DNA from 4 places in the Pseudomonas aestiva genome. Region 2 is predicted to be linked to each of the others. Evidence: predicted binding sites of a transcription regulator. Region 2 holds the regulator's gene; each other region holds the start of a gene.
What was found. The regulator FliA, encoded in region 2, starts transcription of late flagellar genes. The targets are predictions, from matches to a motif close to CTAAAGTTTNNNNNNNNNNNGCCGNTAA.

Region 1 (7,600 bases), 590 kb from region 2:
CCGACATGGCGACTGGCGATGCCGGTCAGCTGGATCACCCCGTTGTTCTGGGCGAACACCGAACTGGGAAAGGTGTTGAATAGCCCGGCCAGCAGCGAGTTGGCGCCGTTGACCAGCACCCCGCCTTTGATCCGCTGCATCCACAGCGGACCTTCCACCGGTTCGCGGGAGACCTTGCTGGTGGCGGTGATGTCGCCGATGGCCTCCAGCGAGGTCACCAGGTAGATCACCAGCAGGGGCACGAACAGCGACCAGGAAAAGCCCAGGCCGAAGTGCAGCGGCAGGGGGATCTGCACCCAGGCGGCCTCGTGCATGCCGGTGAAATTCAGCCGGCCCAGCCAGGCCGCGAGGGCGTAGCCCAGCAGCAGGGCGACGACGATGGCGCTGCTGCGCAGACCGCGCAACGGAAGGCGATTGAGCACCACGATGGTGGCCAGTACGGTGCCCGACAGCAACAGGTTCTCGCCATTGGCGAAGGTGCCGTTGCCCAGTGCCGCGAAGCCACCGCCCATGCTGATCAGGCCGACCTTGATCAGCGTCAGGCCGATCATCAGCACCACGATGCCGGTCACCAGCGGGGTGATGAGGCGCTTGACGAAGGGCAGCACCCGCGACACCCCCATCTCGACGAAGGAACCGGCCATGACCACGCCGAAGATGGCCGCCATCACGGCTTCCACCGGGGTGCCGTTCTTCACCATCAGGGCGCCACCGGCGATCAGCGGGCCGACGAAGTTGAAGCTGGTGCCCTGGACGATCAGCAAGCCGGCGCCGAAGGGCCCGAAGCGGCGACACTGGACGAAGGTGGCGATGCCGGAGATCACCAGCGACATGGACACGATCAGGTTGGTGTCGCGGGGCGAGACACCCAGGGCCTGGCAGATCAGTAGACCGGGGGTGACGATGGGCACGATGATCGCCAGCAGGTGCTGGATGGCCGCGAGCAGGGCGATCAGCGGGCGCGGTCGGTCCTGGGGACCATAGAGCAGTTCGGAGCAGGAAGGCTGGGACATGGGCGGAGTCGTCGCGGAAAAAGCGCCGATCTTACCGGATGCCCGCCCCGTGGCGCAGGGTCTTCGGCCGGGACGCAGCCGCCGGCCCGGGGGGTGGCTGCGCCTGAGGGGTTACAGGATGAAGCGGGCCACGTCGCGATTGAGATCGGCGGCGTGATGCTGCAGGGAGCGCGACTGGCGTTCCGAATCCTCGGCGCCGCTGGCCAGGGTGTCGCCGAGGCCCTTGATGGTGATGACGTTGCGGGTGATCTCCTCGGTGACCGAGGTCTGCTCCTCGGCAGCCGTGGCGATCTGCAGGGACATCTCGGAGATGACGCCGGCACTCTGGGCGATCTCTTCCAGGGCGCTGGAGGCGCGTTCCACGTCGGCGACGCTGCGCTCGGCGATGGCCATGCTGCTGTCCATGCGCTGCACCGCCTGGCGGGTCATCTGCTGCAGGGTGCCGATGGTCTCGTTGATCTCCCGGGTCGAGGCCTGGGTTCGCTGCGACAGCGTCCGCACCTCGTCGGCGACCACCGCAAAGCCCCGGCCGTGCTCACCGGCGCGGGCCGCTTCGATGGCCGCGTTGAGCGCCAGCAGGTTGGTCTGCTCGGCGATGCTCTGGATGCTGTCCAGTACCTTGGCGATGGCCTGGGAGTGGTGGTCCAGTTCGCCAATGACCCGGGTGGCGTCGTCCACTTCCCGCGCCAGGCTGTTGATGGATTCCTTGCTGGTCTGCACCAGGGTCAGGCCCTGGGCGGTGCTGTCGGAGGACTGGCGGATGGCCTCGGCGGTCTGCTCGGCATTGCGGGCGATCTCCTGGGTGGCGGAAGCCATTTCCGTAACGGCCGTGGCCACCAGGGTGATCTCCTGCTGCAGGCGACCCAGCTCCTGGGTGGCCGCGGCGCTGCGTTGCAGGACCTTCTGCGATTCGGCGTCGACGCTCTGGGCATGCTGGCGCACGCCACCGATCAGGCCGTGCAGGCTGGCCACGAACTGGTTGAAGTGGCCGGCCAGACCGCCGACCTCATCGGTGCTCTGCACGGCGATGCGGCGGGTCAGATCGCCCTGGCCCTCGGCGATCACCTGCAGGCCGCTCGAGACCACACCCAGGGGCCGGAGCAGATAGCTGCACAGCAGGTTGATGAGCAGCAGCGAGCCACCCAGCACCACGGCCAGGATGGCGAGGCTGATCCACAGCTGGCGTTGCAGCGGCGCCATGAGCACGCCGCTGTCGACGATCATCACCAGAGTCTCGCCATTGTGATTCATGGGCGCGGCATAGAGGCGCTGGCCGGCGACCGTGTCGACATGGCGCTCGCCGGGCGCCTGGGCCAGGCGCTGGAGGGTGTCCGCGTCGAGCTGGGGAAAGAGCTCGGTGATCGGCTTGGCCAGCAGGGCGGGGTCCTCGTGGCCCAGGACGATGTTCTGGCCGTTGACCAGCACGGCGCTGCCGGCGCCCGGCAGTTGCACGCGCTTGAGCTGATCGAGGATGTCGCTGATGCTGACGTCCGCGCCAAGGATCGCCGTGGTCTTGCCCGCCGACTGCAGGGCCCAGCCCAGCGACAGGACGTTCTGCTTGGTCGCCGCCGCCACGGTGGGAATGGAAAAGAACACCTTGCCGGGATTCTGCTGCGCCTGCTGGTACCACAGCCACTTACGCGGATCGTTGTTGTCCGGCGGCAGCTGGACGCCATTGGCATTGACCTGGCTGCCATCAGGCCGGGCATAGAAGACGTTGTCGAAGCCGCCGGAGTTCTTGACCTGATTGAGCCCGGCCGGGAGGTTCGCCTCCTGGGTGTCGGCGGCCAGGGCGCCTAGCGCCGCGGCCTTGCCGTCCAGCCACTGGCGCACCCCGCCGTTGAAGACGAAGCTGACCGTCTTCAGCTGCTCGACCGTGGAGGCTTCCAGCGCCGTGCGGGTATTGAAGAAGTTGATGGCGGTCAGACCCACCCCCACGACCAGGACGGCCGCGGTGGCAGACAGCGAGAGTTTCTGTTTCAACGACAAGGCAGGCACGGCGAGGCAACTCCGACAGTTATTTGTCAGACTTTATCGGTGCCTGCCGGAGATAACTTGAGCGGCCGGTCAGGTTTTTCCTGTCGGGCCGGATCATGGGCGATCAGGCAGGCCCCGGGTCTCCCGCTCAGCCGTGGGCTGGGAAACCCTGGGCCTGGCCTGTGCCTAGGCGGCCACCGTCTGGGCGCCGGTCATCAGCGCCACGGCGTCGGCCATGGAGTGCTGGCGCGGATCGATCACCGTCAGCCGGCGACCCAGGCGATGGATGTGGATGCGATCGGCGATCTCGAACACATGGGGCATGTTGTGGGAGATCAGCACGATGGCGATGCCGCGGGCACGCACGTCGAGGATCAGCTCCAGCACCTTGCGCGATTCCTTCACCCCCAGCGCCGCGGTGGGTTCGTCGAGGATGATCACCTTGGAGCCGAAGGCCGCCGCCCGGGCCACGGCCACGCCCTGGCGCTGGCCACCGGACAGGGTTTCCACCGCCTGGTTGATGTTCTGGATGGTCATCAAGCCCAGTTCGGAGAGCTTTTCCCGGGCGATGCGCTCCATTTCCTTGCGGTCCAGGGTGCGGCAGAGGGTGCCCAGCAGCCCCGGCTTGCGCAATTCGCGACCGAGGAAGAGGTTGTCGGCGATGGACAGCGCTGGAGACAGCGCCAGATTCTGGTAGACCGTCTCGATGCCGGCCCGCCGCGCCGCGATGGGCGAGGCGAATTGTACCGGCTGGCCCTCGAAGCGGATCTCGCCCTCATCGGGCCGCAGGGCACCGGAGATGGCCTTGATCAGCGAGGACTTGCCGGCGCCGTTGTCGCCGATCACGGCGAGGATCTCGCCGGGCAGCAGGTCGAAGTCGGCGTGGTCGAGGGCGGTGACGCGGCCGTAGCGCTTCACCAGGCCACGGGCCATGAGCAGGGGTTCGGTAGTCATCAGCTGGCCGCCTTTCTGATCCATTGGTCGATAGCCACGGCCGCGATGATGAGCGTGCCGATCAGCAGATAGGTCCATTGCACATCGGTGCCCAGCAGCCGCAGGCCGAGGGCGAAGACGCCGACGATCAGGGCGCCGAACAGCATGCCGAGGATGGAGCCGCGGCCGCCGAACAGCGAGATGCCGCCGATCACCACGGCGGTGATGGACTCGATGTTGGCGAATTGGCCAGCGGTGGGCGAGACCGAGCCGATGCGGCCGATCAGCACCCAGCCGGCGAAGGCGCAGATGAGCCCCGACAGCCCGTACACGGTGATCAGCATGCGGCGGACGTTGACCCCGGCCAGCGCCGCGGCCTCGGGATCGTCGCCCACGGCATAGAGGTGCCGACCCCAGGCGGTGTGGTTGAGCACGTACCAGAGCAGGGCGACCAGCACCACCAGGGCGATCACGCCATAGGTGAAGACCGCGCCACCCAGGCGGAAATTGTCGCCGAACACCTGCAGCAGCGGCGCGGTCGCGCCGATTTCCTGGGCGCGGATGGTCTCGTTGCGCGAATAGAGGAAGTTGGCCGCGAGCACGATCTGCCACATGCCCAGGGTGACGATGAAGGGCGGCAGCTTGATGCGGGCGATCAGCCAGCCGTTGGCCATGCCGCACAGGGTGCCCACCGCCAGGCCGCAGAGGATCGACAGCTCCACCGGCAGGCCGTAGCGGAAGGTGAACTGGCCCATGACCACCGAGGACAGCACCATGATGGCGCCCACCGAGAGGTCGATGCCGGCGGTGATCACTACCAGGGTCTGGGCCGCGCCGACGATGCCGGTGATGGCGACCTGCTGCAGGATCAGGGTGAGGGCGAAGGCGGAAAAGAACTTGCCGCCCAGCAGGGCACCGAAGATGGACAGCGACAGCAGCAGCACCAGCAACGAGACCGCCGAGGGGCGCGAATGCAGGAAGTGACGGAATTTGACCAGCGGGCTGCGCTCGTCACGGGCGAAGGAGGCGACCTCCGTGGCACTGTGCTTGAGCACCTGTTCGAAGGGCTGGCCGGACGGGGAGGGCGAGGTCGGATCGCTCATGGCAATCTCCTGAGAGCGGGAAAGCGGCCGAGAGTCGATCGCCCGCGCCGTCGCGGCAGGCGCTCAGGCGGGGCGATCGATCTGCTCTAGCCTGGACGAGAGGCCATCAGCCCCAGCATTTCTGCAGGGCGGTCTTGCTGTCGATGGACTGGATGCCGGGGACCGGCTTGTCCGTCACCAGCTTCACGCCGGTGTCGACGAAGCTCTTGCCTTCGGTGGGCGTCGGCTTCTTGCCGGTGTCGGCAAAGGTCTTGATCGCCTCGATGCCCAGCGCTGCCATCTGCAGCGGATACTGCTGGGAGGTGGCGCCGATGACGCCGTCGGCGACGTTGTGCACGCCTGGGCAGCCGCCGTCGATGGAGACGATCAGCACGTCCTTCTCGCGACCCACGGCCTTGAGCGCCTCGTAGGCACCCGCGGCGGCCGGTTCGTTGATGGTGTGCACCACGTTGATGGTCGGGTCCTTCTGCAGCAAATTCTCCATCGCTGCGCGACCGCCTTCCTCGTTGCCGTTGGTCACGTCGTGGCCGACGATGCGCGGATCGGTCTCGTCGCCGATACGGCTCTGGTCCTTGGGATCGATGCCGAAGCCGAGCATGAAACCCTGGTCGCGCAGGACGTCCACCGAGGGCTGGGAGGCGTTCAGGTCGAGAAAGGCCACCCGGGCGTCCTTGGCCTTGTCACCCAGGGTTTCCCGCGCCCACTGGCCGATCAGCTTGCCAGCCAGCAGGTTGTCCGTGGCGAAGGTCATGTCGGCGGCGCTCACCGGATCCAGCGGGGTGTCCAGGGCGATCACCAGCAGACCGGCTTCGCGTGCCTTCTGCAGGTTGGGCACGATGCCCTTGGTGTCCGAGGCGGTGATGAGGATGCCCTTGGCGCCGTCGGCGATGCAGGTCTCGATGGCGGCCACCTGGCTTTCGCTGTCGCCGTCGATCTTGCCGGCGTAGGCCTTGAGCGTCACCCCCAGCTCCTTGGCCTTGGCGGTGGCGCCTTCCTTCATCTTGACGAAGAAGGGATTGGTATCGGTCTTGGTGATGAGACAGGCGGAAACGGGGGCTGCCTGGGCGGTGCCGCTGGCGAGGGCGGCAGCCAACAGGCAACCGGCGAAGGACGCGAGGGAGACGGTTCTTTTCATTGTTGTGCGCTCAGGTTCGGAGACAGGAACGCGACCGGCAGAACGCCGGTCGCGGTGGAGCTGTTACCACCACTGCTCGACTTGGAAGCCGATGTTGGAGCCGTGCAGATCGTTGCCGAAGTTGCCGGTGCTCGACAGCGTGGAGCCGGCGTCGAAATCATCGGCTGCCTGCTGGGCTGCCCGGTTCCAGGCGGCGTAGGTGTAGAACAGACGGAATTCGGGACGGGTCTTGAATTCCGGACCCTTGGGCGACCAGGTCGGTGCCAGGGTCAGCTTGGTCAGCTTGCGGGTGCCGCCGGGAGCCTGCACCTGGTCATGACCCAGTTCGGTGGAGAACTTGAACTGGTCGCTGATGCCGTACACCAGGCGGCCACCCAGCGAGGTCCAGCGCAGGTCGTTGCCATTGGGACGTTCGTCCTTCTGGTAGACCGCGGCGACCTGACCACCCCAGTAGCGGCTGATCTGCCAGTCGAAGAAGTCCACCACGCGGTAGGAGACGTCCGAACTGCTCAGGGTCGGATCGCCGGTGCTGCCCAGAGCGGTGCCCGGGCCCTGGCCGCGCTGCACGGCAAAGGTGTTCACGCCACCCCAGCCCATGAAGTTGGCCTGCTTGTGCTGCAACGTCACCGCGATGCCGCTGTTGGCATTGGGCTGGTTGGTCGGCTTGTCCAGGTAGCTGACGCCGATTTCCAGCGAGCCGTTCGGATTGGTGTTGAAGCCGGCGACGTTGAAGTCGAAGCGGTTCTGGAAGTCCTTCTGGTTCTGGTTGTCCTTGCGCGAGAAGGCCACGCTGTATTTCAGGCCGCCGATGTTGACGTCCTCGATACCGCCGCCGGTGGCGCTCTGGTTCCAGTAGAAGAAGTCGGAGATGTGGATGTCGTTCCGCTTGTAGTAGCGGCGACCGGCCCAGACGTTACCGCCGTTGAGGGCAGCGACGTTGTTCCAGTAGGCATAGGCCTGGGGCAGGCGAATCTGGCCGTTGTCACCATTGAAGGTCGGCGTGCGATCGTACTGGTTGTAGAGGCTGGCCATGCCGAAGACGCCCACGGCGGAGCCATCGTCCAGGGTCAGGAAGTCCTGCTTGGCGGCGAATTCACCGTACTGTTCGCATTCGTTACCCAGACGATACTTGGACTGGGCGCCCTGCAGCTTGAAGCAGCGCATCGAATTGGAACCGGAGGAGTCTCCCAGGCCGGCGCGGAAATAACCGGTGGTTTCGAAGGCGTGTGCTGCGGGGATCAGGAGCAGGGTGCTCATCAAGGACGCGACCGAAACCCTGGCCAAGGGGATAGCCTTTTTCTTATTCATTTATGTTCCCTGTTTATTGTTGTTGTGTAACTCAGTGCCTGGCCAGCACCTGATCCGCCGTGCTCGAGCGGAAGATCGGTATAGGTGTGACCATTGGAAACCAACCTGACTACAAACTTATCGCTGAATCA
Region 2 (7,600 bases):
CAACGAGGTCCAGCCGTGGCGGTACGAATACCCAGGCCAGCATGGTGAGGGCCCGGCGCAGTACCGGCAGGCGGGTCTGCAACAGGACGGCACCGAGAGTGCCGCCGACCACGATAAGCGCCGCCGGAGCGTTGGCCAAGGCGGTAAAGGAACCGCCCTCCAGCAGGTTGCCACCCATGATGGCGGTAAAGGCCAGCAGGATGCCGATGAGACTGAGAACGTCCACGCTCAATGCCCTTCTGGCCAGAGACCGCCTGCCGTCACGAACAGGCCTCGGTCAGGTGTCTGCCGATGTCGTCCAGGCCATAGATGGCGTCGGCCAGATTGGCCTTGGCGATGGCCATGGGCATGCCGTAGATGACGCAGCTGGCTTCGTCCTGGGCCCACACCTGGCTGCCGACCTGCTTGAGCATCCGCGCGCCTTCGCGGCCGTCGGCGCCCATGCCGGTCAGGACCACCGCCAGCACCTTGTCGGCATAGGCCTTGGCCGCGGAGCCAAAGGTCACGTCGACGCAGGGTTTGTAGTTGAGGCGCTCGTCGCCGGGCAGGATCTTTACCGTGCCGCGGCCGTCCACCATCATCTGCTTGCCACCGGGTGCCAGCAGAGCCAGTCCCGGACGCAACTGGTCGCCGTCCTCGGCTTCCTTGACGCTGATGCGACAGAGCTTGTCCAGGCGCTCGGCGAAGGCCTTGGTGAAGGCCGCCGGCATGTGCTGGATCAGCACCAGCGGTGCCGGGAAATTGGCTGGCAGCTGGGTAAGCACCCGCTGCAGAGCGACCGGGCCGCCGGTGGAGGTGCCGATGGCCACCAGGCGATAGTGCTTGCGCTTGGGCGGCGGCGAAGCCGGAGCCGTGGCTGCATGACTGGCAGGAGCGCTGCTGGGCGCCACCGGACGCGCCGCCGGGCGAGCGGTGGCCGGCGCGGTCGCGGTACTCGCGGGCGTAGCCGGCGCGACGCTGGGGGCCACGGCGAAGCGCCGGTTGGAACGGGCGATATGGTGGATCTTCTCGCACAGCAGCTTTTGCACACTGGCGGGATTGCGCGAGATGTCCTCGAAATTCTTCGGTAGGAAGTCGACCGCGCCAGCATCCAGGGCATCCAGGGTGACCCGGGCGCCTTCATGGGTGAGCGAGGAGAACATCAGCACCGGGGTCGGGCACTTCTGCATGATGTGGCGGACCGCGGTAATGCCGTCCATCATCGGCATCTCGTAGTCCATGGTGATGACATCGGGTCGCAGCGCCAGGGCCTGGTCGACCCCTTCGCGCCCGTTGCTGGCCGTGCCCACCACCGAGATGTTGGGATCGGCCGCCAGGATTTCCTTGAGCCGACGCCGGAAGAAGCCGGAATCGTCCACCACCAGTACTTTTACCGGCATACGTTGAAACTCCTAACTGGGGCGGCGCAGGCCGCCCGATGGCGCCAGGCCCAGGGCCCGACGCCGCTCGTATCGGGCCGACTCAGAGTCCGCGACGGGCGTAGCGCTTGAGCATGCTGGGCACATCGAGGATGAGCGCGATGCGCCCGTCGCCGGTGATGGTCGCTCCGGACATGCCGGGCGTTCCCTGCAGCATCTTGCCGAGTGGCTTGATGACCACCTCTTCCTGGCCCACCAGCTGATCGACCACGAAGCCGATGCGCTGGGTGCCCACCGAGAGGATCACCACATGCCCTTCCCCCTGCTCCACATGGGCCGCATTGGGCACCAGCCAGCGCTTGAGGTAGAACAGCGGCAGCGCCTTGTCGCGCACCACCACCACTTCCTGGCCGTCCACCACGTTGGTGCGGGACAGGTCGAGGTGGAAAATCTCGTTGACGTTGACCAGCGGGAAGGCGAAGGCCTGGTTGCCCAGCATCACCATCAGCGTCGGCATGATCGCCAGGGTCAGGGGCACCTTGATGACGATCTTGGAGCCCTGGCCCTTGGTCGAGTAGACGTTCAGGGTGCCGTTGAGCTGGCTGATCTTGGTCTTGACCACGTCCATGCCCACGCCACGACCGGAGATGTCGGAGATCTCGGCCTTGGTGGAGAAACCCGGGGCGAAGATCAGGTTGAAGCACTCGGTCTCGGTCAGGCGATCGGCCGCGTCGCGGTCGAGCAGGCCTTTTTCCACGGCCTTGTTGCGCAGCAGATCCGCGTCCATGCCCTTGCCGTCATCGGAGATCGACAGGAGGATATGGTCGCCTTCCTGCTCGGCGGAGAGCACTACACGCCCCGCGCGGGACTTGCCGTTCTCTTCACGTTCGGCCGGTCCTTCGATGCCGTGGTCGACCGCGTTGCGCACCAAGTGCACCAGCGGATCGGCCAGGGCCTCGACGAGGTTCTTGTCCAGGTCGGTTTCTTCGCCGACCAGCTCCAGATTGATCTCTTTCTTCAGGCTGCGCGCCAGATCGCGGACCAGGCGCGGGAAGCGGCCGAAGACCTTCTTGATCGGCTGCATCCGCGTCTTCATGACCGAGGTCTGCAGATCGGCGGTGACCACGTCGAGATTGGACACGGCCTTGGCCATGGCCTCGTCGCCGCTGTTCAGGCCCAGACGCACCAGGCGGTTACGCACCAGTACCAGCTCGCCGACCATATTCATGATCTCGTCCAGCCGTGCGGTATCGACCCGCACGGTGGTCTCCGCCTCGCTGGTGGGACGTTCGGCGGGCGCTGCCGCTGCCGGCTTGGGCACCGCGGCCTCGGCAACCGGAGCCGGTTTCGGCGCGGGTGCAGGTGCAGGCTGAGGCGCAGCTACCGGTGCCGGCGCAGCAGCAGCAGGTGCGGCTACAGTGTCGGCAACTGCCGCGGGACCACTGAATCTGCCCTTGCCGTGCAATTCGTCGAGCAGGGATTCGAATTCGTCGTCGGTGATCTCGTCACCACCCGCCGCCGCCGGAGCCGCTGCAGCCGGGGCTGCTGCGGCCGGTGCCGCGGCCTCGTTCGCGACGAACTTGCCCTTGCCGTGCAATTCGTCCAGCAGGGCCTCGAATTCATCGTCGGTGATGTCATCACCGCTTGCGGCAACGGCAGCAGGCGCTGCGGCAGCAACCGGCGCAGCGGCCGGCGCGTCATGGAACTTGCCCTTGCCGTGCAACTGATCAAGCAGGGCTTCGAATTCGTCATCGGTGATGTCGTCACCACCGGCGGTCGCAGGCGCTGCCGCTGCCGCACTCGGCTCGCTACCCAGGGCATCGAGCAGATTCTGGAAATCGGCATCGCTCAATTCCGGCTCGGCAGCTGCAGCAGCAGCGGCGGGCGCCGGTGCCGCGACCACCGGAGTGGCAGCTACGGGCGCAGCCGCTACCGGCGCCGGTTCGCTGCCGGCCGGATCGGCCAGGCGGGCCAGCGCCGCCAGCAACTCGGGCGAGGCCGGGGTCGGCTCTTCGCGTTCCCGAACCTGACCAAACATCTCATTGACGGAATCCAGCGCCTGCAGCACCACATCCATCAGTTCGGCATCCACGCGGCGTTCGCCCTTGCGCAGGATGTCGAAAACGTTTTCCGCGATATGACAGCACTCGACCAGGGTATGGAGCTGCAGGAAACCGGCACCGCCCTTTACGGTATGGAAGCCACGAAAAATGGCGTTCAGCAGATCCATGTCATCCGGACGGCTTTCCAGCTCGACCAATTGTTCCGACAACTGTTCGAGAATCTCGCCGGCCTCTACCAGGAAATCCTGGAGGATCTCTTCATCGGCGTCGAAGCTCATTCCTGCACTCCCCAAGAGGGTCTGGGTCAGAAGCCCAGACTGGATAGAAGATCGTCGACGTCGACCTGAGCGGCCACGACGTCTTCACGCTTATCGGCATGAATCTGCGGACCTTCACCCTTCATCGTCTTTTCTTTTCGATTCTGTTCGATCAGCGCGCTGTGATCGTGACTGAAGCCGGTATAGCGATCGACCTGGCTGGCCATCATCACCAGCTTGACGAGGTCTTTCTCGATCTGCCCGACGAGATTGACCACGCGCTTGATCACCTGACCGGTAAGGTCCTGGTAGTCCTGCGCCAGGAGGATGTCGTTGAGCTTGGCCGACAGTTGTTCGGCACTGCTCTCGCTGTGGCTGAGGAAGGCATCGACGCGCTTGGCCAGCTCGCGGAATTCGTCCGCGCCCATTTCCCGGCGCATGAACTTCTTCCAGTCGGCATGCACGGCACGGGCTTCGTCGCCGAAGTTGCCCACCAGGGGCGCGCTCTCCTCCACCAGATCCATGGTTCGATTGGCGGCGTTCTCCGTCATCTTCACCACGTAGGAGAGACGATCGGTGGCATCGCTGATCTGGGAGACCTCTTCGCCGGCCATGCCGCGCGGATCGATCTCGAAGTTGACGATGGCGTTGTGCAACTCGCGGGTCAGCTTGCCGACTTCCTGGTAGAGCCCCCGGTCACGCAACTGGTTGAGTTCATTGATGACATGCACCGCCTGGGTGAAGTCGCCACTTTCCAGGCATTTCACCAGCTCCTGGGCGTGCTGTTTTAGATTCGACTCGAAGTCGCTGAAGCTGTTGGTGCCAAGCTGATCCATAACGTCCCCGCGGCTTTCTTCAGCCGTTCACCCGCTCGAAGATCTTGTCGATCTTTTCTTTCAGCACCTGGGCGGTGAAAGGCTTGACCACATAGCCATTCACGCCGGCCTGAGCGGCTTCGATGATCTGCTCACGCTTGGCCTCGGCGGTCACCATCAGCACCGGCAGGGTCTTCAGGCGCGCATCGGCGCGTACCTGGCGCAGCAGGTCGATGCCGGTCATGCCGGGCATGTTCCAGTCGGTGACGAGAAAATCGAAGTTGCCGCTCTGCAACATCGGCAGGGCGGTGTTGCCGTCGTCTGCTTCGGCGGTATTGGTGAATCCCAGATCGCGCAGCAAATTCTTGATGATGCGTCTCATCGTGGAAAAATCATCCACGATGAGGATTTTCATGTTCTTGTCCAAGTCGACCTCCGTCCTAATCCGCACACACGCCGCAAGGCGCGCCTAAGCAATCGTAGTAGCCTGAGTACCAGCCGGTTAACGCGAACGCCATTCCGCCAGCCGCGCCCGCAGGCGTGCCGCGCATTGACTGTGAAGTTGGCAGACGCGTGACTCGCTCACGCCCAGCACCTCGCCGATTTCCTTGAGGTTGAGTTCCTCGTCGTAATACAGCGAGAGCACCAGACGTTCACGCTCCGGAAGATTGGCGATGGCGTCGGCCAGGGCCTTGCGGAAGCGCTCGTCTTCCAGACCGCGACCGGGTTCGAGTTCATGCGAACCGCTCTCCTCGAGCCCATGCTCACCACCCTCCATGAGGTCGTCGAAACTGAACAGGCGACTCCCCATGGTGTCGCCAAGGATGCCGTAGTACTCATCCAGACTCAATTTAAGTTCGGCCGCGACTTCGGAATCTTTAGCGTCGCGACCCGTGCGCGCTTCCACGGCGCGAATGGCGTCGGTGACCATGCGCGTGTTGCGGTGCACCGAGCGCGGCGCCCAGTCGCCCTTGCGGACCTCGTCGAGCATGGCGCCGCGGATGCGGATGCCGGCGTAGGTCTCGAAGCTGGCGCCCTTGCCGGCGTCATATTTGCGCGAGGCCTCCAGCAGACCGATCATGCCGGCCTGCATCAGGTCCTCGACCTGCACGCTGGCCGGCAGACGCGCCAGGAGGTGGTAGGCGATGCGTTTCACCAACGGCGCGTAGCGGTTGATGAGTTGCTCCTGCTGGGTACGTTCCGAGGTTTTGCTGTACATGCGAAGCCCGCTGGATGCTGTCATGCGTGGGTACCGATGGCTGGTTGCACAAGGCGCTCGACAAAGAACTCGAGATGGCCGCGCGGATTGGCGGGCAACGGCCAGCCATCGACTCTCTGAGCTACCGCACGGAAGGCCAGCGAGGCCTTGGCACGCGGAAAGGCTTCGAACACGGGGCGCTGTTTCTGTACGGCTTTGCGCACCGCCTCGTCGAACGGAATGGCGCCCACATACTGCAGGGCGACATCCAGGAATCTGTCGGTCACCTTGGTCAGCTTAGCAAAGAGATTGCGACCTTCCTGGGGCGTCAGCGCCATGTTCGCCAGAACCCGGAAACGGGTGACGCCATGGTCGCGATTGAGCAGCTTGATCAGGGCGTAGGCATCGGTGATGGAGGTGGGCTCGTCGCACACCACCACCAGGACTTCTTGGGCGGCGCGAACGAAGCTGACCACCTGGTCGCCGATGCCGGCAGCGGTATCGACGATGAGCACATCGAGGTTCTCGCTGATGTCGCTGAAGGCCTGGATCAGACCGGCGTGCTGGGCCGGCGTCAGATTGACCATCGCCTGGGTGCCCGAGGCCGCCGGAACGATGCGGATGCCGCCCGGGCCGTGCAGCAGCACGTCGCGCAGCTCGCACTCGCCGGAGATGACGTCGGCCAGGGTGCGCTTGGGCGACAGGCCGAGCAGAACGTCGATGTTGGCGAGGCCCAGGTCGGCGTCGAGCAGCATGACGCGCCGCCCGATATCGGCCAGGGCCAAGGCCAGGTTGACCGACACATTGGTCTTGCCGACACCGCCTTTACCGCCCGTGACCGCTATGACTTGGACGGGATGCATGCTACCCATTGCCTGATACCTTTGATTGAAATCCGTCACACTTTAGACTAAGTGCATTTGGCGTGCCCAGGCATGCAATGCACCACTACCGTTCGTCTGCGCTAACCGGCGCGGCGGGCATTGCCTTGATACAGGCCGGCAAGCATGCCGGCCATGGTTTCTTCGCTCGGCTCCTCGGAGGCCTGCAGGCTCACCGCACGGCTCACCAGCTGGTGGCTGCGGGCCGGATGCAGGTCGTCCGGGATACGCGGGCCGTCGGCGATATAGGCCACCGGCAGACGCTGGCTGATGGCCAGGCCCAGGGCTTCGCCGAGGCTGGCGGCTTCGTCCAGCTTGGTCAGCACGCAGCCGCTCAGGCCGCAGCGCCGATAGCTGTGGTAGGCCGCCTTGAGCACCTGGCTCTGGCTGGTGACACCCAGTACCAGATAATTGCGAATCTTCAACTGGCGGTTGGCCAGGGCTTCGAGCTGCACCTTGAGCGCCGGATCATTGGCGGGCATGCCCGCGGTGTCGATCAGCACCAGGCGCTTGCGCGCCAGGGGTGCCAGCGCCTGGGCCAGGGACTGGCCGGGATCGACCAGGGTGACCGGCACGTCGAGGATGCGGCCGAGGGTCTTGATCTGCTCCTGGGCACCGATGCGGAAGCTGTCCATGCTGACCAGCGCCAGACTCTGGGGGCCGTACTTGAGCACGTAGTTGGCGGCGAGCTTGGCCAGGGTGGTGGTCTTGCCCATGCCGGCCGGACCGACGAAGGCGACAACACCGCCCTCCTCCAGGATCTTGGCGTCGGTGGTCTTGGCCAGCTGGGCGAAATTGGCCAGCAGCATGCGCCAGGCATGCCGCGGGTCCTGGATCTTGGCGACGCTGTCGAGCAGGTGGCGAGCCAGATCGGCGGGCAGGCCCATGCGCTGCAGACGGCGCCAGAGGCCGGCCTGTTGCGGACGGGTGGACTGCACCTGGGTCCAGGCCATGGAGCCAAGCTGGACTTCCAGCAGTTCACGCAGGCCACTGAGTTCGCTGCGCATGGCTTCCAGGGCGCGGCGGTC
Region 3 (7,600 bases), 540 kb from region 2:
GCAGCGTCGCTTTCCCGCCCAAGGACGACGGCCAGCGCGCCCGGGTCAGCATGGTATTCCAGAGCTTCGCGCTGTTTCCCTGGCTGACCGTGCTGCAGAACGTAGAGATCGGCCTGGAGGCGCTGCACGTGCCGCTGGACGAGCGCCGTCGCCGCGCCCTGGCCGCCATCGACCTGATCGGCCTGGACGGCTTCGAGAGCGCCTATCCCAAGGAGCTCTCCGGCGGCATGCGCCAGCGCGTCGGCCTGGCCCGTGCCCTGGTGGTGCACCCGGACGTGCTGCTGATGGACGAACCCTTCTCGGCGCTGGACGTGCTCACCGCCGAGACCCTGCGCACCGACCTGCTTGACCTCTGGGTCGAAGGACGCATGCCGATCCGCTCGATCCTCATGGTCACCCACAACATCGCCGAGGCGGTGCTGCTCTGCGATCGGGTGCTGATCTTTTCCAGCAATCCCGGCCGCGTCGCCAGTGAGATCCGTATCGACCTGCCGCAGCCGCGCAATCGCCATGATCCGGCTTTCCGCGAACTGGTGGAGGAAATCTATGTGCGCATGACCGGCGAGACCACGCCGGCACCCCACGAAGGGGGCGTTCCCGGCAACGGCCTGGGCATGCGTCTGCCGACCGTGTCCACCAATGCCCTGGCCGGTCTGCTGGAGGCGGTCCAGGCCGCGCCCTACGACGGTCGCGCCGACCTGCCGGAACTGGCCGGCGGGCTGGGCTATGCACTGGACGAGCTCTTTCCCCTGGCCGAGGTGCTGCAACTGCTGCGCCTCGCGGTCCTCGAAGGTGGTGATCTGCGTCTGCTGCCGGCCGGGCGCGCCTATGTCGCGGCGGGGGTGGACGTGCGCAAGCAGCTGTTCGCCCGCCAGTTGCTCAACTTCGTGCCCCTGGTGGCCCATATCCGCCGGGTGCTGGACGATCGCCAGGGCCACACGGCGCCGGCGCGGCGTTTCCGCGACGAGCTGGAGGACTTCATGGACGAAGCCGACGCCGCGCGCACCCTCGGCAGCGCCATCCAGTGGGGGCGCTATGGTGAGCTCTTCGCCTATGATCAGGCGGCCGATATGTTCAGCCTGGAAAACCCGGGTTAAGAGCGACTAATAAAACTACTGCGCGTCCGCCAGACGGGCGCGTGCAGTGCTCGGAATCCTCATGTATCCCCCATACACTCGTACGCAAGCCCGATGCGGTTCCTGCGCGCCGCGCGCACCCGCCTGACAGCCGCTCGCTACGTTTTGTTAGCCGCTCTAGGACGTCCACGCGACCACGAACGAGAGACTGGCCATGGATCGACGACCCTTCGCCACCACCACCCACTGGCTGCGGCTAGGCGGCCTCTGCGCCCTGGCGCTGGGCATCGCCCTGCTGGACACCTTCACCGACCGGGAGATCGCCATCGGCGTCTTCCAGGTGGTGGTGGTGCTCCTGGCGGCCGGTTTTCTGTCGGCGCGCGGGGTCACGATCACCGCGCTGGGCTGCACGCTGCTGGTGCTCTGCAGTTATGTCGCTACCCGGAGCGGGGATCAGGAGGCCGGGCTGGTCAACTGCATCATCAGCCTCCTGGCCATCGTCGCGGTCGCCGCCCTGTCCCTGCGCCTGGAGGCCGCCAAGCGCGCCGCCGACGCGGCCCGGACACGCCTGGCCCAGGCCGGGCGCCTGAGCCAGCTGGGTGAACTGGCCGCATCCATCGCCCATGAGGTGAACCAGCCGCTCACCGCCATCGCCGCCAGCGGCAACGCCTGCCAGCGCTGGCTGAGCAATCAGCCGCCGCAGGTGGAGCGCGCCGTGCAGGCGGCGCAGCGGGTCATCGACGACGCTCACCGTGCCAGCGCGGTGATCGCCCGGGTGCGCAGCCTGGTGCGCCAGGCGCAGGTGGCCAAGGATTGGCTCAACGTCGCCGATACCGTCGAGCAGGTGCTGGATTTCGTCCGCGCCGAATTGAACCAGCGTCAGGTCGCCGTGGAGGTTCGCCTGCAGGAGGGCCTGCCGCCGCTGCTGGCCGATGAAAGCCAGCTACAGCAGGTCATTCTCAATCTGCTGCTCAACGCCCTGGACGCCCTCGAAGGGATGGCGCCCGAGCAGCGGCGGGTGGTCATCCAGGTGGGGCAGGACACCGCCGGCGCCATCCGCCTGGGCGTGGAAGACAGCGGTCGCGGCTTGACGCCCATGGCGCGCGAGCAGATGTTCGAGGCCTTCTACACCACCAAGGCGCAGGGCATGGGCCTGGGACTGGCGCTCAGTCGCTCCATCGTCGAAGCCCACGGCGGACGGATCTGGGCCACCTCGCTACCGGAAGGCGGCACCGGGGTCTACTGCAGCCTGCCCAAGGATCCACAACCATGACCTCTCAAAGCCTGACCGACCAAACTCAGCCCGCGCGGGTCCACCTGGTGGACGACGACGCCTCGGTGCGCGCCGCCGTGGAAGACCTGCTGGCGTCCGTGGGGCTCAGCACCCGCAGCTATGTCTCGGCCGCCGATTTTCTCGACCGGGCCCGGCTGGACGAACCGGGCTGCCTGGTGCTGGACGTGCGCATGCCCGGCATGAACGGCCTGGATCTGCAGCAGGAATTGCAGCGGCGTGGCCTGGCCTTGCCGATCATCTTCATCACCGGCCATGGCGACATCCCCATGTCGGTCCGGGCGATGAAGCAGGGCGCCCTGGAATTCCTCACCAAGCCGTTTCGTGACCAGGACCTGCTCGATGCCATCGACCAGGCGCTGCGCAAGGCACAGGACGCCCATGCCCAGCGCCGGCAATTGCAGGCCCTGCAGACCCGCCTCGACACTCTCAACGACGGCGAACGGGCGGTGCTGGCGCGGGTGGTGACCGGCCTGCTCAACAAGCAGATCGCCGCCCAGCTGGGGGTCAGCGAGATCACCGTGAAGGTGCGCCGCGCGGCCCTCATGCGCAAGCTGCAGGCCGGCTCCCTGGCGGAATTGGTCAAGATGGTGGAGCGGCTAGAGGCGTCACGCGGCTAGGCCATTGCGACGCGCCATGCAGCCGCTGGACAAGCTCCACAGTATTCTTGTCGCGCCAATCGCTGACGCGCTAAAGAAAGGCATTAGTCAGTCGATACGGGCTTTAGAGGATCGCCTTCCGCCGATCCAAGGAGCCCGTCTTGAATCTTCGTCAGCTACGCATCGCCCCCCGCGCCACCCTCTGCTTCGGTGCGGTCACCCTGTTCGTGATGCTGCTCGGCGCCTTCGCCCTCGTCCAGCTCAAGGCCCTGCGCGCCACCGAGCAGGCGATGGAAGCCGAATGGCTGGCGAGCGTCCAGACCACCGATGACATCCAGGTCGCGCTGCTGCACACCCGCCTGGAAAGCATCCGGCTGCTGGCCAGCGAGGACAGCGCGGCCATGGCCCTCGCCACCCGGCAGATCCAGGTGAATCGCGATCTGATGAACGCCCGGACGGCCTATTACCGTGACCACCTGATTTCCACCGCCGAGGAACGCAGCAACTTCGACCAGGCCGCGCTGCAGATGAAAGGCTATCTGGACGGACTGGATCGGGTGGTGACCCTGGCCGCCAGCGATCGCGCCGAAGCCCTCAAACTGGCCAATGGCGAGCAGCGCCAGCGCGCCGAAGGCTATCAGGAGCAACTGACCCGGCTGCGCGAATTCAACGGCGAAGGCGCCCGTCAGGCAGGTGTAGCAGCCACCGGCATCTATGACCGCAGCGTCAGCATTGTCGTCGGCATCATGCTGCTGGCGGTGCTGGTGACCCTGCTGCTGGCCTGGCGCCTGACCCGCAGCCTGGCCCAGCCGATCGGCGCTTCCCTGGCCGTGGCCAATGCCATCGCCCAGGGCGAGCTGACCGGCAAGATCGATCCCACCGGCAAGGACGAAGCCGCCGGGCTGATGCGCGCCCTGGCGCAGATGCAGGACAACCTCAAGGACACCCTGCACGGCATATCCAATTCTTCCAGCCGCCTGAGCGACACCGCGCGCACCATGCACGCCGTCACCGACCAGGCCAGTCGCGCTCTGGCGAGTCAGAACGCCGAGATCGACCAGGCCGCTACCGCGGTCACCGAGATGAGCGCCGCGGTGGAAGAGGTGGCCCGCAACGCCTCGTCCACCTCCCAGGCCGCGCGGGACTCCAGCGCCGCCGCGGAAAGCGGTAATGCCAAGGTTGGCCAGGCCCTCGATGCCATGCAGCGCCTCACCCAGCAGGTGCAGTCCACCTCGGTGCAGGTCGAAGGCCTGGCCGGACAGGCCCAGGACATCAGCCAGGTGCTCAGCGTGATCGGCGCCATCGCCGAGCAGACCAATCTGCTGGCGCTCAACGCGGCCATCGAGGCCGCCCGGGCGGGCGAACAGGGTCGCGGTTTCGCCGTGGTCGCCGACGAGGTCCGCGCCCTGGCGCATCGTACCCAGACCTCGACCCGCGAGATCGAGCAGATGATCCAGGCGATCCAGAAGGGCTCGGCCGAAGCCGTGGATTCCATGCAGCTCAGCTCCACCCAGGCCCAGGCCACCTATGCGGTGGCCCAGGAAGCCGGGGCTGCGCTGAGCGACATCCTCCAGGCCGTGCGCCTGATCGACGAGCGCAACCTGCAGATCGCCACCGCCTCCGAAGAGCAGGCCCACGTCTCTCGCGAGGTGGACCGCAACCTCATCAGCATTCGCGATCTGTCGGTGCAGACCAGCGACGGCAACCGCGAAACCGTGGGTGCCAGCGAGCAACTGTCGGAACTGGCCGGCGAACTGCAGACGCTGGTGCGACGCTTCAAGCTGGCGTGAGGGGAGGGCGCGCCGTCTGGTATCGCGCGCCCCGAAGTTACAAACAGTTACCTCTGACCACTGTTTTTTGCCAGCTCATCGGCGCGTGCAGGACGGATGCTTCCCTGGATGGTGGCATTTTGGTATCAATGATTATTGTAATACCTATTAGACCCCGCTCACCGACGTGCTTGCCGAGAAGCCATGGCGCTGCCCCAATACAGCATCAGAGTCCCCGTGTCCCAGTTGCAGCTGGGCATGTACGTCTGCGAACTGGATCGGCCCTGGGAAGGCACGCCCTTCCTGTTCCAGGGATTCCCCATCCAGAGCGTGCAGGACCTCCGCACCCTGCAGGACACCTGCGAGTTCGTCTGGGTGGACCGGCGGCAGAGTCCTGTCGTGACGCCGCTATCGGCTAACCTGTCCGCCAGCCTGGCGGCCAGCGCTCAGGCCAAGACCTATGCCATCGACTACCGGGATGAGGTCAAGACCACCGAACCGGTGTGGCGCGAGGCCCGCGCCGTATCGATGCGGATGCTCGACGCCGTCAAGTTCGGCAAGGAACTCAACGTCAGCGAAGTCCGGCGGGCGGTAGGGGAGTGCGTCGAGAGCGTGCTCAAGCACCCCGCGGCCAGCCTCTGGCTGGCGCGCATCAAGCAGCGTGACCACTACACCGCGGAACACTGCCTGCGCGTCTCGCTCTATGCCATCGCTCTGGGCAAGGCGCTGGGCATGCTGCCCCTCGAACTGGAAGAACTCGGGGTGTGCGGCATGCTGCACGACGTCGGCAAGATCAAGGTGCCCGACGAGATCCTCAACAAGCCAGGCCGCCTGACCGAGGAAGAATTCCGCATCATGCAGGCCCATACCACCTACGGCTATCAGTTGCTGATGGCCAACAGCGAGGTGCCGCCCGCCGCCGTCGACGTCGCCCATACCCACCACGAACGCATGGATGGCAAGGGTTACCCCCGCCAGCTGCCGGCGCAGCGCATCCCCTTCAAGGCCAAGATCATCGCCGTGGTGGATGCCTACGACGCCATCACCAGCGATCGCCCCTACAGCGAGGGCCGTTCCAGCCTGGAAGCCTTGCGCGTCCTCTTCGAAGCCCGGGGCACGCAATTCGACGAAGTCGTCGTCCTGGCCTTCATCCAGCTGATCGGCGTCTATCCGCCGGGCGAGATCGTCGAGCTGAGCACCGGCGAGGTGGGCATCATCATCGGCTTCGACGCCGGCAGCAAATTGAAGCCGCGGGTGCTGATCGTGCTGGACACCAGCAAGCAGCCGCGACCGGAGCAGGTGCTCGACCTAGCGCGCAATCCGCTTGATGAGCAGGGGCGCCTCATCAGCGTCCGCGCGGTAAAACCCTCGGGTGCCTATGGCATCGATATCGACGCCTACCGCGCCAAGGGGCTGGTGGTGCCGGGCTGAGTGCGAAACGAGCGCACAGGGACGGTCCTCGTTTCGCTGTCTGGCCCGTCCTGGATTCGGCCGGCGCCAAGCGGCTTTGCTCAGCTAGCAGTCGACGTGGCGACCGAATTCACGACCACGCCTTTGACCCGGTCACGCTGCGCGACCAGACCCAGCACGCCGGTCAGCAACGTGGCCAGGCACAGCATGCAGCCCATGCCCAGCAGGCCTGCGGTGAAGGAGCCGGTCGCATCCTTGAGCCAACCCACGGCGTAGGGACCGACCAGGCCACCCAGGCTGCCGGTGGCGTTGATGAAGGCGATGCCGCCCGCCGCGGCCTGTCTGCTGAGAAAGGTCGCTGGAATGCTGTAGAAGCAGGTGCGCACCGAGCACAGGCCGATCAGCGCGACGGTGAGTCCGATCAGGGTCGGTAGCAGTTCGTTGAACACCACCGAAAACAGAAAGCCCGCCGCGCCGGTGCCGCAGGTGAGGGCGAGGTGCAGGATGTAGCGCCGCTTGCCGGCCAGGACCCGCGCCCAGATCAGCATGGCGCCGCTGGCGATGATGTAGGGCACCGCGGAGATCCAGCCGATCTGCAGGGTGGTGAGGTGATGGCTCTTGAGGATCTGCGGCAGCCAGACGCCGATACCCAGGATGCCGACGATGTAGCTGAAGAGGATGGCCGCCAGCAGCCAGACGCGGCCGTCCTTGAGCGACTGCCGAAAGCTGTGGGTGCCCTTGCTGGCCTGTTCGGCGTCCAGCGCGCCTTGCAGGGCCTGGCGTTCTTCCGCGCTGAGCCAGGTAGCCTGGGGGGGCTGATCGGCCAGTATCTTCAGGCAGAGCACGCCCAGGAAGCAGGCCGGCAGCCCTTGCAGCACCAGCAGCCATTGCCAACCGGCGTAGCCCCAGAGGCCGTCCAGCTGGAGCATGGCGGCGGACAGGGGGCCACCCAGCACCGAGGACAGCGGGATGGCGAAGAGAAACCAGGCCATCACCCGGGTGCGGTACTGCACCGGAAACCATAGCGATAGAAAGAAGATCACGCCGGGAAAGAAGCCTGCCTCGGCGATGCCGGCCAGGAGGCGGATTACCGCATAGCTGGTCGGACCCTGGGCAAGGGCCGTGGCCGCCGCGCACAGCCCCCAGGTGATCATGATCCGCGCCAACCAGCGCCGGGCGCCGAAGCGATACAGTGCCAGGTTGCTGGGCACCTCGAACAGGCAATAGCCGAGGTAGAAGATCCCGGCGGCAAAGCCGAACTGGGCGGCGGTGAGGCCCAGATCGTCGTTCATGGTCAGGGAGGCGAAGCCGACATTGGTGCGGTCGAGGTAGTTGAAGAAGTAGGCGAGGGCCAGTAGCGGCACTAGGCGCAAGGCGGCCTTGCGGCAGGCTCGCTGCACGACCGGATCGAGGCCTGGCCCCTGGTGGACGGATGAAGTTGGCACAGGGCGGACC
Region 4 (7,600 bases), 2.3 Mb from region 2:
TGCCCTGCTTGGTCGAGGCCATCAGCGCGGGTTTCACGCCGCCTTCGGTCTTGATGTCCACCAGGGTCGGCTGACCGCCCACGTCCATGTCCCAGAGGTCATGGTGGGTGAACTGGTAGTTCCAGCGCACCTTGCCGGTGGCGATGTCGAGGGCGACCACGCCGGCGCTGTACTTCTCGGAGGCCGGGGTACGGTTGCCGCCCCACTGGTCGGGCATCTGGTTGCCCATGGGCAGATAGACCATGCCGATCTTTTCATCGACGGCCATCATCGACCACATGTTGGGCGAGTTGCGGGTGTAGATGCCATCGGCGGCGATGGGCGCGGTGGCGTCCGGATTGCCGCTGTCCCAGTTCCATACCAGCTTGCCGCTGTGCACGTCGTAGGCGCGAATCACGCCGGACGGCTCGTCGGTGGAGACGTTGTCGGTGACGTGGCCACCGATGATCACCAGGTTGCGGGTCACCGCCGGCGGCGAGGTGGAGTAGTAGCCGCCGGGCGTGAAGCTGCCCATGTTGGCGGTCAGGTCGACCTGGCCGTTGTCACCGAAGTCGCTGCACACCTTGCCGGTGTCGGCGTTGATGGCGATCAGGCGGGTGTCGGCGGTGGGCAGGAACAGGCGGCGCGGGCAGCTGCTGGCGGCCGGGGTGCTCTGCTCGTCGACCGGAACGGCACTGCCGGTGGCCGGGCTCTGGCCCGCGGTGGTGGTGCCGGCGTAGGTGGCGTCGTCGTGGTAGGCCACGCCGCGGCAGGTCATGTGCGCCCAGCCCTTGAAGCTGTCGGCGTGCTGGGTGCTCAGCTTGGGATCGAAGCGCCAGATTTCCTTGCCGCTGTCGGGGTCCACGGCGATCACCTGGCTGTGCGGCGTGCAGACATAGAGCTTGCCGTTGACCTTGAGCGGGGTGTTTTCCGCGGTGGTCTCCTGGGGATCGTTCGGGCCGGGGATGTCGCCGGTACGAAAGGTCCAGGCCGGTTGCAGATCCTTCACGTTGTTGACGTCGATCTGCTTGAGCGGCGAGTAGCGATCACCGAAGGCGGTGCGGCCATAGGACGGCCAGTCGCCATCGGCGGCGGTCGGCGCGGCGCTTTCGACGCCTGCGGTATCGCGGCCCAGGTCACCGTCCAGACGGTTGTAGTTGACGAACTGGGCGATCAGGGCGACGACCGCGGCGATCACCAGCGAGCCGACCAGCGGCAGGGCGCCGCTACGGCTGTCCAGCGGACGGCGGAACACCGGGATCAGCAGCACCAGGCCAAGGACGAACCAGAGCGCCAGGCGCGGCACCAGCTGCCACCAGTCGAACTGGACTTCCAGTACGGCCCAGGCGGTGGAGAGCACCAGGAAGAAGGCATAGACCCAGACCCCGCTGGCCCGCCGAATGCACAGCAGGTAACCACTCAGGGCGAGCAGCACGCCGCCGCCGAGGTAATACAGGGAGCCCCCGAGGGTGGCCAGTTTGATGCCCAGCCCCAGCAGGGCGAGGCCCAGGAGGATGAACAGGATGCCGAGTAACCTGGCGGGCAGGCCTCCCGGTCTCGCGTTGGAAGTGACAGTCATGGCAGCGCTCGCAATGCAATCGTGAAAAGAGACTTCGACTCGATCGACGACATCGCAAATCGGAACCGCATGCGGATCTGTCGTCTGCTACGTCTGAACCTGTTGTCTGTCTTATTGTTCCACCCCTTCGCCGGCTTCCCTGGCAGGAAGCTAGAGCGGTCGCGCCGAGGCGAAGCAGGGGATGGATCGGGGGCGTCGTCTGAATCGGGCGGGTAGATAGTAAGCTAAGCATTGACTGATGTCACTTCGCGATGACGGAAGGAAGGAACCCCTGGCGCGCCGTGCCTGCTACCATCGCGAGCCGTTCCCGCGATGCCTTCTGCCATGTCCGACGTGCTTGCCCTGGTCCAGGCGACCTTCGACGTCACCGCCCCGGTCTTCGCCCTGGTGCTGCTGGGCTGCGTGCTCAGGCGGCTGGGCTGGATCGATACCCCCTTCATCAACACCGCCTCGGCGCTGGTGTTTCGCGCCACCATGCCGACCCTGCTGTTTCTCGGCATCCTCAAGGCCGATCTCGGCGAGGCGCTGCAGCCGCTGCTGCTGGGCTATTTCGCTCTGGCCACGGTGGCGAGTTTCCTGGCCGCCTGGGCCTGGGCGATCTGGCGCTGCCCCCATGCCGATCGCGGGGTCTATGTGCAGGGCGCCTTTCGCGGCAACTGCGGCATCGTCGGCCTGGCCCTGGCGACGACCCAGTACGGCGACTATGGGCTGTCGGTGGGCGGGATCATGGCCGGCATGGTCATCCTCTTCTACAACGTGCTCTCGGCCATCGTGCTGGCGATCTACAGTCCGCACCTGGAAGCCAACTGGCGCACCCTCCTGCGCAGCATCCTCGGCAATCCGCTGATCATCGGCATCCTGCTGGCGATTCCCTTCGCCTATTTCCAGTGGCAGCTGCCGCGCTGGCTGGACACCTCGGCGCGCTACTTCGCGGGTCTCACCCTGCCGCTGGCGCTGATGTGCATCGGCGCCACCCTGTCGCTGGCCGCGCTGCGCGAAAGCAGCGGCCTGGCGCTGGGCGCCAGCCTGTGGAAGATCGTCTGGATTCCGCTGCTGGGCGTGCTGGGCGCCCTGGCGCTGGGCATCCAGGGACCGGCGCTGGGCATCCTCTTCCTCTATCTGGGGTGCCCGACCGCGGCGTCGAGTTTCGTCATGGCCCGCGCCGCCGGCAGCAATGCCCAACTGGCGGCGACCATCGTGGTGCTCAGTACCCTCGGCGGGATGCTGACCACCAATCTCGGCCTGCTGCTGCTGAAGGGATTCAGCCTGCTCTAGACCGGGTCGGCCAGACATCGGCGATGTGAGAACGTTTATCGGTTGAGTCCGACTAAAAAGTCAGATTTGAGCGTAAATAGTCTGGCCTCGATCGTCCCCCCGGTCGGTTCGCCCTCTCGATGCCTATCGCAATAAGTAGCTGCGAGGAGCGCGGCTGCCCACTTCCAGCCCTACGCGTGGTACCCATGAAACGCTCGCTCCAATTCAGCCACAAGATCCTGTTGGCGGCCGCCCTGGTGGTGACCATCGCCCTGGCCGGCTTCGCCAGCTTCAATGCCTATCTGCAGCGCCAGGCGATCACCCAGAGTCTCGAAGCTTCGCTGGGCGAGATCGGCCGTATCACCGCCGGCAACATCGCCTACTGGCTGGACGCGCGGGTCAAGCTGATCGACAGCCAGGCCCAGGCGCTCAGCCGCGACAGCAGCCCAGCCAACGTGGTGGGCCTGCTGGAAGAGAGGCTCTACACCAGCAATTTCGACTCCACCTACCTGGGTGAGGTCGACGGTACCTTCACCGACCGCCCCCATACCCCCATGGAGGCCGGCTACGACGCCCGCCAGCGCGACTGGTACAAGGCCGCGGTCAGCGCTGGCGGCCCCATCCTCACCGAGCCCTATCTCACCGCGCCGCCGCAGAGCTTTCTGTGCATCACCATCGCCGCGCCGGTCCTGCAGAACGGCAAGCTGATCGGTGTGGTGGCCGGCGACCTGGTGATGGACAGCCTGATGAAGATGATCACCTCGCTGGACGCCGGCGGTCTGGGCGAAGCCTTCCTGGTCGACGGTGACGGCAAGATCCTGGTCAGCAGCCACGCCGACCAGGTGCTGAAATCGCTCAAGGAGGTCTTTCCGGAGCAGACGCCGAGCCTGGCCCCCGGTTTCCATCACGTGCTGCAGAACGGCAGCGAGCGCCTGGTGAGCTTTACCCCGGTCGCGGGCCTGCCCTCGGTCAAGTGGTACCTGGCGCTGTCCATCGACCAGGCCAAGGCCTATGCCCCGGTGACCCAGGCACGCAACCTGGCCATCGTCGCCACCCTGGTGGCGGTGGTCGCCATCATCCTGTTGCTGGGCTTGCTGATCCGCGTGCTGCTGCGCCCGCTGCATGACCTGATCCGTGCCATGGACGACATCGCCGAAGGCGAGGGCGATCTGACCCGCCGCCTGCCGGTGCAGTCCCGCGACGAATTCGGCGCCCTGGCGGAAGCCTTCAACCACTTCGTGGCGCGCATCCACACCTCGATCCGCGACGTGGCCCAGAGCACCGGCGAACTCAACCAGGGTACCCGCCGGGTGCTGGAAGCCTCGCAGTCGTCCATGCAGCAGTCCGATATCCAGGCCCAGCGCACCACCAGCGTGGCCGCCGCCATCAACGAACTGGGCGCCGCCGCCCAGGAGATCGCCCGCAACGCCGCCCATGCCTCCGGCGAGGCCAGCACCGCCCGCGCCCAGGGCGAGGAGGGCCGCGAGGTGCTCGACGAAGCCCTGCACGCCATGCAGGCGCTGTCGGCCAAGATTGGCACCAGTTGCGAACACATCGAGGCGCTCAACGGCAAGGCCGCCAACATCGGCCAGATCCTCGAAGTCATCCGTGGCATCTCCGCGCAGACCAACCTGCTGGCGCTCAATGCCGCCATCGAGGCGGCCCGCGCCGGTGAGGCCGGGCGCGGCTTCGCCGTGGTGGCCGACGAGGTCCGCTCCCTGGCCAGCCGCACCCAGAGTTCGGCGCAGCAGATCCAGCAGATGATCGAAGAGCTGCAGACCGGCTCGCGCGACGCCGTGGCCCTGATGCAGGAAAGCCAGCGGCAGAGCGCCCACAGCATGCAGGTGGCCAAGAGCGCCGGCGAGCGGTTGGGCAGCGTGACCGAGCGCATCGGCGAGATCGACGGCCAGAACCAGTCGGTGGCCACCGCGACCGAGGAGCAGACCTCGGTGGTGGAGACCCTGAACATGGACATCAGCGAGATCAATCTGCTGAACCAGCAGGGTGTCGACAACCTCCAGGCCACCCTGGCGGCCTGTACCGCCCTGGAAGCCGAGGCCGGTCGCCTGCAGCGGCTGGTGGGTGGCTTCCGCATCTAGCGCGAGTACCCGAAAAGAGGCCGTCGCTCCGCTCAAGTCGTAACGTATGTGCCCGATAACGAGTGACCGCCATGCCCTGAATCCGGCATGGCTCCACCCTGGCCACGGACGCAGACCTGTATGAAGCGACACCTGAAATTCAGCCACAAGATCCTGCTGGTCGCGGCGCTGGTGATCTCCACCGCGTTGGCCGCTTCCGCCGGTTTCAACGCCTACCTGCAACGCCAGGCCATCGACCAGAGCCTGAGCGCCAACCTTGCGGAAACCGGTCGGGTCACCGCCGGCAACGTCGCCTATTGGCTGGATGCGCGGGTCAAACTCATCGAAGGCGAAGCCCAGACCCTGGCGCGCGATCGCTCGCCCGCCGGCCTGGTCGGTCTGCTGGACCAGAAGATCTACACCGGTACCTTCGATTCCACCTACCTGGGCGAGGTGGACGGCACCTACACCACCCGTCCGCTGCGCACCCTGCCGGCCGGCTACGATCCGCGCAAGCGACCCTGGTACGCGGCCGCCACCGCCGCCGGCGCCACGGTGCTGACCCCGCCCTATATCTTCGCCTCTTCCGGACAGCTGGGCGTGACCATCGCCACCCCGCTTCAGCGTGACGGCCAGCTGGCCGGTGTGGTGGCCGGCGACCTCAACCTCTCGGCGCTGGTGGAGATCATCACCTCGCTCAACGTCGGTGGCCTGGGCGAAGCCTTCCTGGTCGACGGCGACGGCAAGGTGCTGGTCAGCAGCCATCCCGAGCAGGTGCTCAAGACCCTCAAGGACGTCTTCCCCGAGCAGACGCCGTCCCTGCAGCCGGGTCTGCACGCCGTCACCCAGAATGGCAGCGACCGCCTGGTGAGCTTCACCCCGGTCAATGGCCTGCCCTCGGTCAAGTGGTACCTGGGCCTGTCCATCGACCAGGCCAAGGCCTATGCCCCGGTGACCCAGGCACGCAACCTGGCCATCGTCGCCACCCTGGTGGCGGTCGTCGCCATCATCCTGCTGCTGGGGCTGCTGATCCGCGTCTTGCTGCGGCCGCTGCATGACCTGACCCGCGCCATGGCCGACATCGCCGAAGGCGAGGGCGATCTGACCCGCCGCCTGCCGGTGCAGGCCCGCGACGAATTCGGCGCCCTGGCCGAGGCCTTCAACAAGTTCGTGGCACGGATCCATACCTCGATCCGCGACGTGGCGCAGAGCACCGGCGAGCTGAATCAGGGCACGCGCCGGGTGCTGGAGTCGTCGCAATCCTCCATGCAACAGTCGGATCTGCAGGCCCAGCGCACCACCAGCGTGGCCGCCGCCATCAACGAACTGGGCGCCGCCGCCCAGGAGATCGCCCGCAACGCCGCCCATGCCTCCGGCGAAGCCAGCACCGCCCGCGCCCAGGGCGAGGAGGGTCGCGAGGTGCTCGACGAAGCCCTGCACGCCATGCAGGCGCTGTCGGCCAAGATCGGCACCAGTTGCGAGCATATCGAGGCACTCAACGGCAAGACCGCCAACATCGGCCAGATCCTCGAAGTCATCCGTGGCATCTCCGAGCAGACCAACCTGCTGGCGCTCAATGCCGCTATCGAGGCGGCCCGCGCCGGTGAGGCCGGGCGTGGCTTCGCCGTGGTGGCCGACGAGGTACGCTCCCTGGCCAGCCGCACCCAGAGTTCGGCGCAGCAGATCCAGCAGATGATCGAGGAACTGCAGACCGGCTCGCGCGACGCCGTGGCCCTGATGCAGGAAAGCCAGCGGCAGAGCGCCCACAGCATGCAGGTGGCCAAGAGCGCCGGCGAGCGGCTGGGCAGCGTGACCGAGCGCATCGGCGAGATCGATGGCCAGAACCAGTCGGTGGCCACCGCGACCGAGGAGCAGACCTCGGTGGTGGAGACCCTCAACATGGACATCAGCGAGATCAATCTGCTGAACCAGCAGGGCGTCGACAACCTCCAGGCCACCCTGGCGGCCTGTACCGCCCTGGAAGCCGAGGCCGGCCGCCTGCAGCGGCTGGTGGGTGGCTTCCGCATCTGATTCCTGGGGGTGTTGAAAGGGAGCGCCGACGCCAGGTCGGCGCTCCCTTTTTGCTGTCCGGCAGGTCAGCAAATCGCCCCTGGACGCTGATTGGGCCTAGACCACTCGTCAGAAACAGTAAAACTAATTAGCGCGTGAACTTGCTCTGGCCTGCCGCTTTGCGCGCATCGCCCGCTGCGCCTCGGCCCGACGACCGATCCGCGGTATCAAGAAAGCCTTTTTTCCCGCCGATGGGCTAGCTGTTACCGCCAGGTCTGGTGGAGGCCCTGCTCCGTCCGCGCTTCCCGCTCCTGGCACCGCCTAACCTACGGCGTGGCACCCTTTGCCACCAGGGGCTTCATGTTCAGCAGGCTGTGCAAATCCTCTCGCGTACGCTGGAGTCTCGGCGTCTTTCTGTTCGGCGTCCTGTTGACCAGCCTGACCATGCGCCATCTGACCGAGCGCAACGAGCGACAGGTACAGACGGCCCTCAACGCGGCGGCGACCGACGTGCGCGAGCAGATCGCCGAGCGGCTGCGGGTTTATGAGTACAGCCTGAGCGGCATGCGTGACGTCATCGTGGTGGCCGGCGCGGGGCTGTCGCGGGAACTGCTGGAGCACTACGGTCGTACCCACGACCTGAACCAGGAGTTTCGCGGGGCCCGTGGCATAGGCTTCATCCGCCGGGTTCCCGTCGACG

Region 1: AABM56_RS18025 (methyl-accepting chemotaxis protein) is a predicted target of FliA. The motif match lies at 3,045-3,072, and genes of this name have one in related genera.
Region 3: AABM56_RS12805 (methyl-accepting chemotaxis protein) is a predicted target of FliA. The motif match lies at 3,058-3,085, and genes of this name have one in related genera.
Region 4: AABM56_RS03010 (methyl-accepting chemotaxis protein) is a predicted target of FliA. The motif match lies at 4,943-4,970, and genes of this name have one in related genera.

What each region holds. Positions count from the first base shown of each region.
Region 1 covers NZ_CP150916.1:3,875,211-3,882,810, reverse strand. Annotated here, with positions in the region: gene AABM56_RS18030 (nucleobase:cation symporter-2 family protein) at 1-1,013, opposite strand, end outside; gene AABM56_RS18025 (methyl-accepting chemotaxis protein) at 1,125-3,011, opposite strand; gene AABM56_RS18020 (ATP-binding cassette domain-containing protein) at 3,177-3,944, opposite strand; gene AABM56_RS18015 (ABC transporter permease) at 3,944-5,026, opposite strand; gene AABM56_RS18010 (sugar ABC transporter substrate-binding protein) at 5,133-6,161, opposite strand; gene AABM56_RS18005 (carbohydrate porin) at 6,225-7,418, opposite strand.
Region 2 covers NZ_CP150916.1:3,281,920-3,289,519, forward strand. Annotated here, with positions in the region: gene AABM56_RS15235 (flagellar motor protein) at 1-226, opposite strand, end outside; gene AABM56_RS15240 (chemotaxis response regulator protein-glutamate methylesterase) at 261-1,379, opposite strand; gene AABM56_RS15245 (chemotaxis protein CheA) at 1,462-3,699, opposite strand; gene AABM56_RS15250 (protein phosphatase CheZ) at 3,726-4,514, opposite strand; gene AABM56_RS15255 (chemotaxis response regulator CheY) at 4,534-4,908, opposite strand; gene fliA (RNA polymerase sigma factor FliA) at 4,996-5,736, opposite strand; gene fleN (flagellar synthesis regulator FleN) at 5,733-6,563, opposite strand; gene flhF (flagellar biosynthesis protein FlhF) at 6,656-7,600, opposite strand, start outside.
Region 3 covers NZ_CP150916.1:2,741,980-2,749,579, reverse strand. Annotated here, with positions in the region: gene AABM56_RS12825 (nitrate/sulfonate/bicarbonate ABC transporter ATP-binding protein) at 1-1,097, shown strand, start outside; RNA gene AABM56_RS12820 (sX9 sRNA) at 1,180-1,250, shown strand; gene AABM56_RS12815 (ATP-binding protein) at 1,291-2,349, shown strand; gene AABM56_RS12810 (response regulator transcription factor) at 2,346-2,987, shown strand; gene AABM56_RS12805 (methyl-accepting chemotaxis protein) at 3,128-4,756, shown strand; gene AABM56_RS12800 (HD-GYP domain-containing protein) at 4,940-6,166, shown strand; gene AABM56_RS12795 (MFS transporter) at 6,247-7,545, opposite strand.
Region 4 covers NZ_CP150916.1:637,005-644,604, forward strand. Annotated here, with positions in the region: gene AABM56_RS02995 (glucose/quinate/shikimate family membrane-bound PQQ-dependent dehydrogenase) at 1-1,558, opposite strand, end outside; gene AABM56_RS03000 (AEC family transporter) at 1,883-2,833, shown strand; gene AABM56_RS03005 (methyl-accepting chemotaxis protein) at 3,019-4,911, shown strand; gene AABM56_RS03010 (methyl-accepting chemotaxis protein) at 5,032-6,921, shown strand; gene AABM56_RS03015 (PAS domain S-box protein) at 7,261-7,600, shown strand, end outside.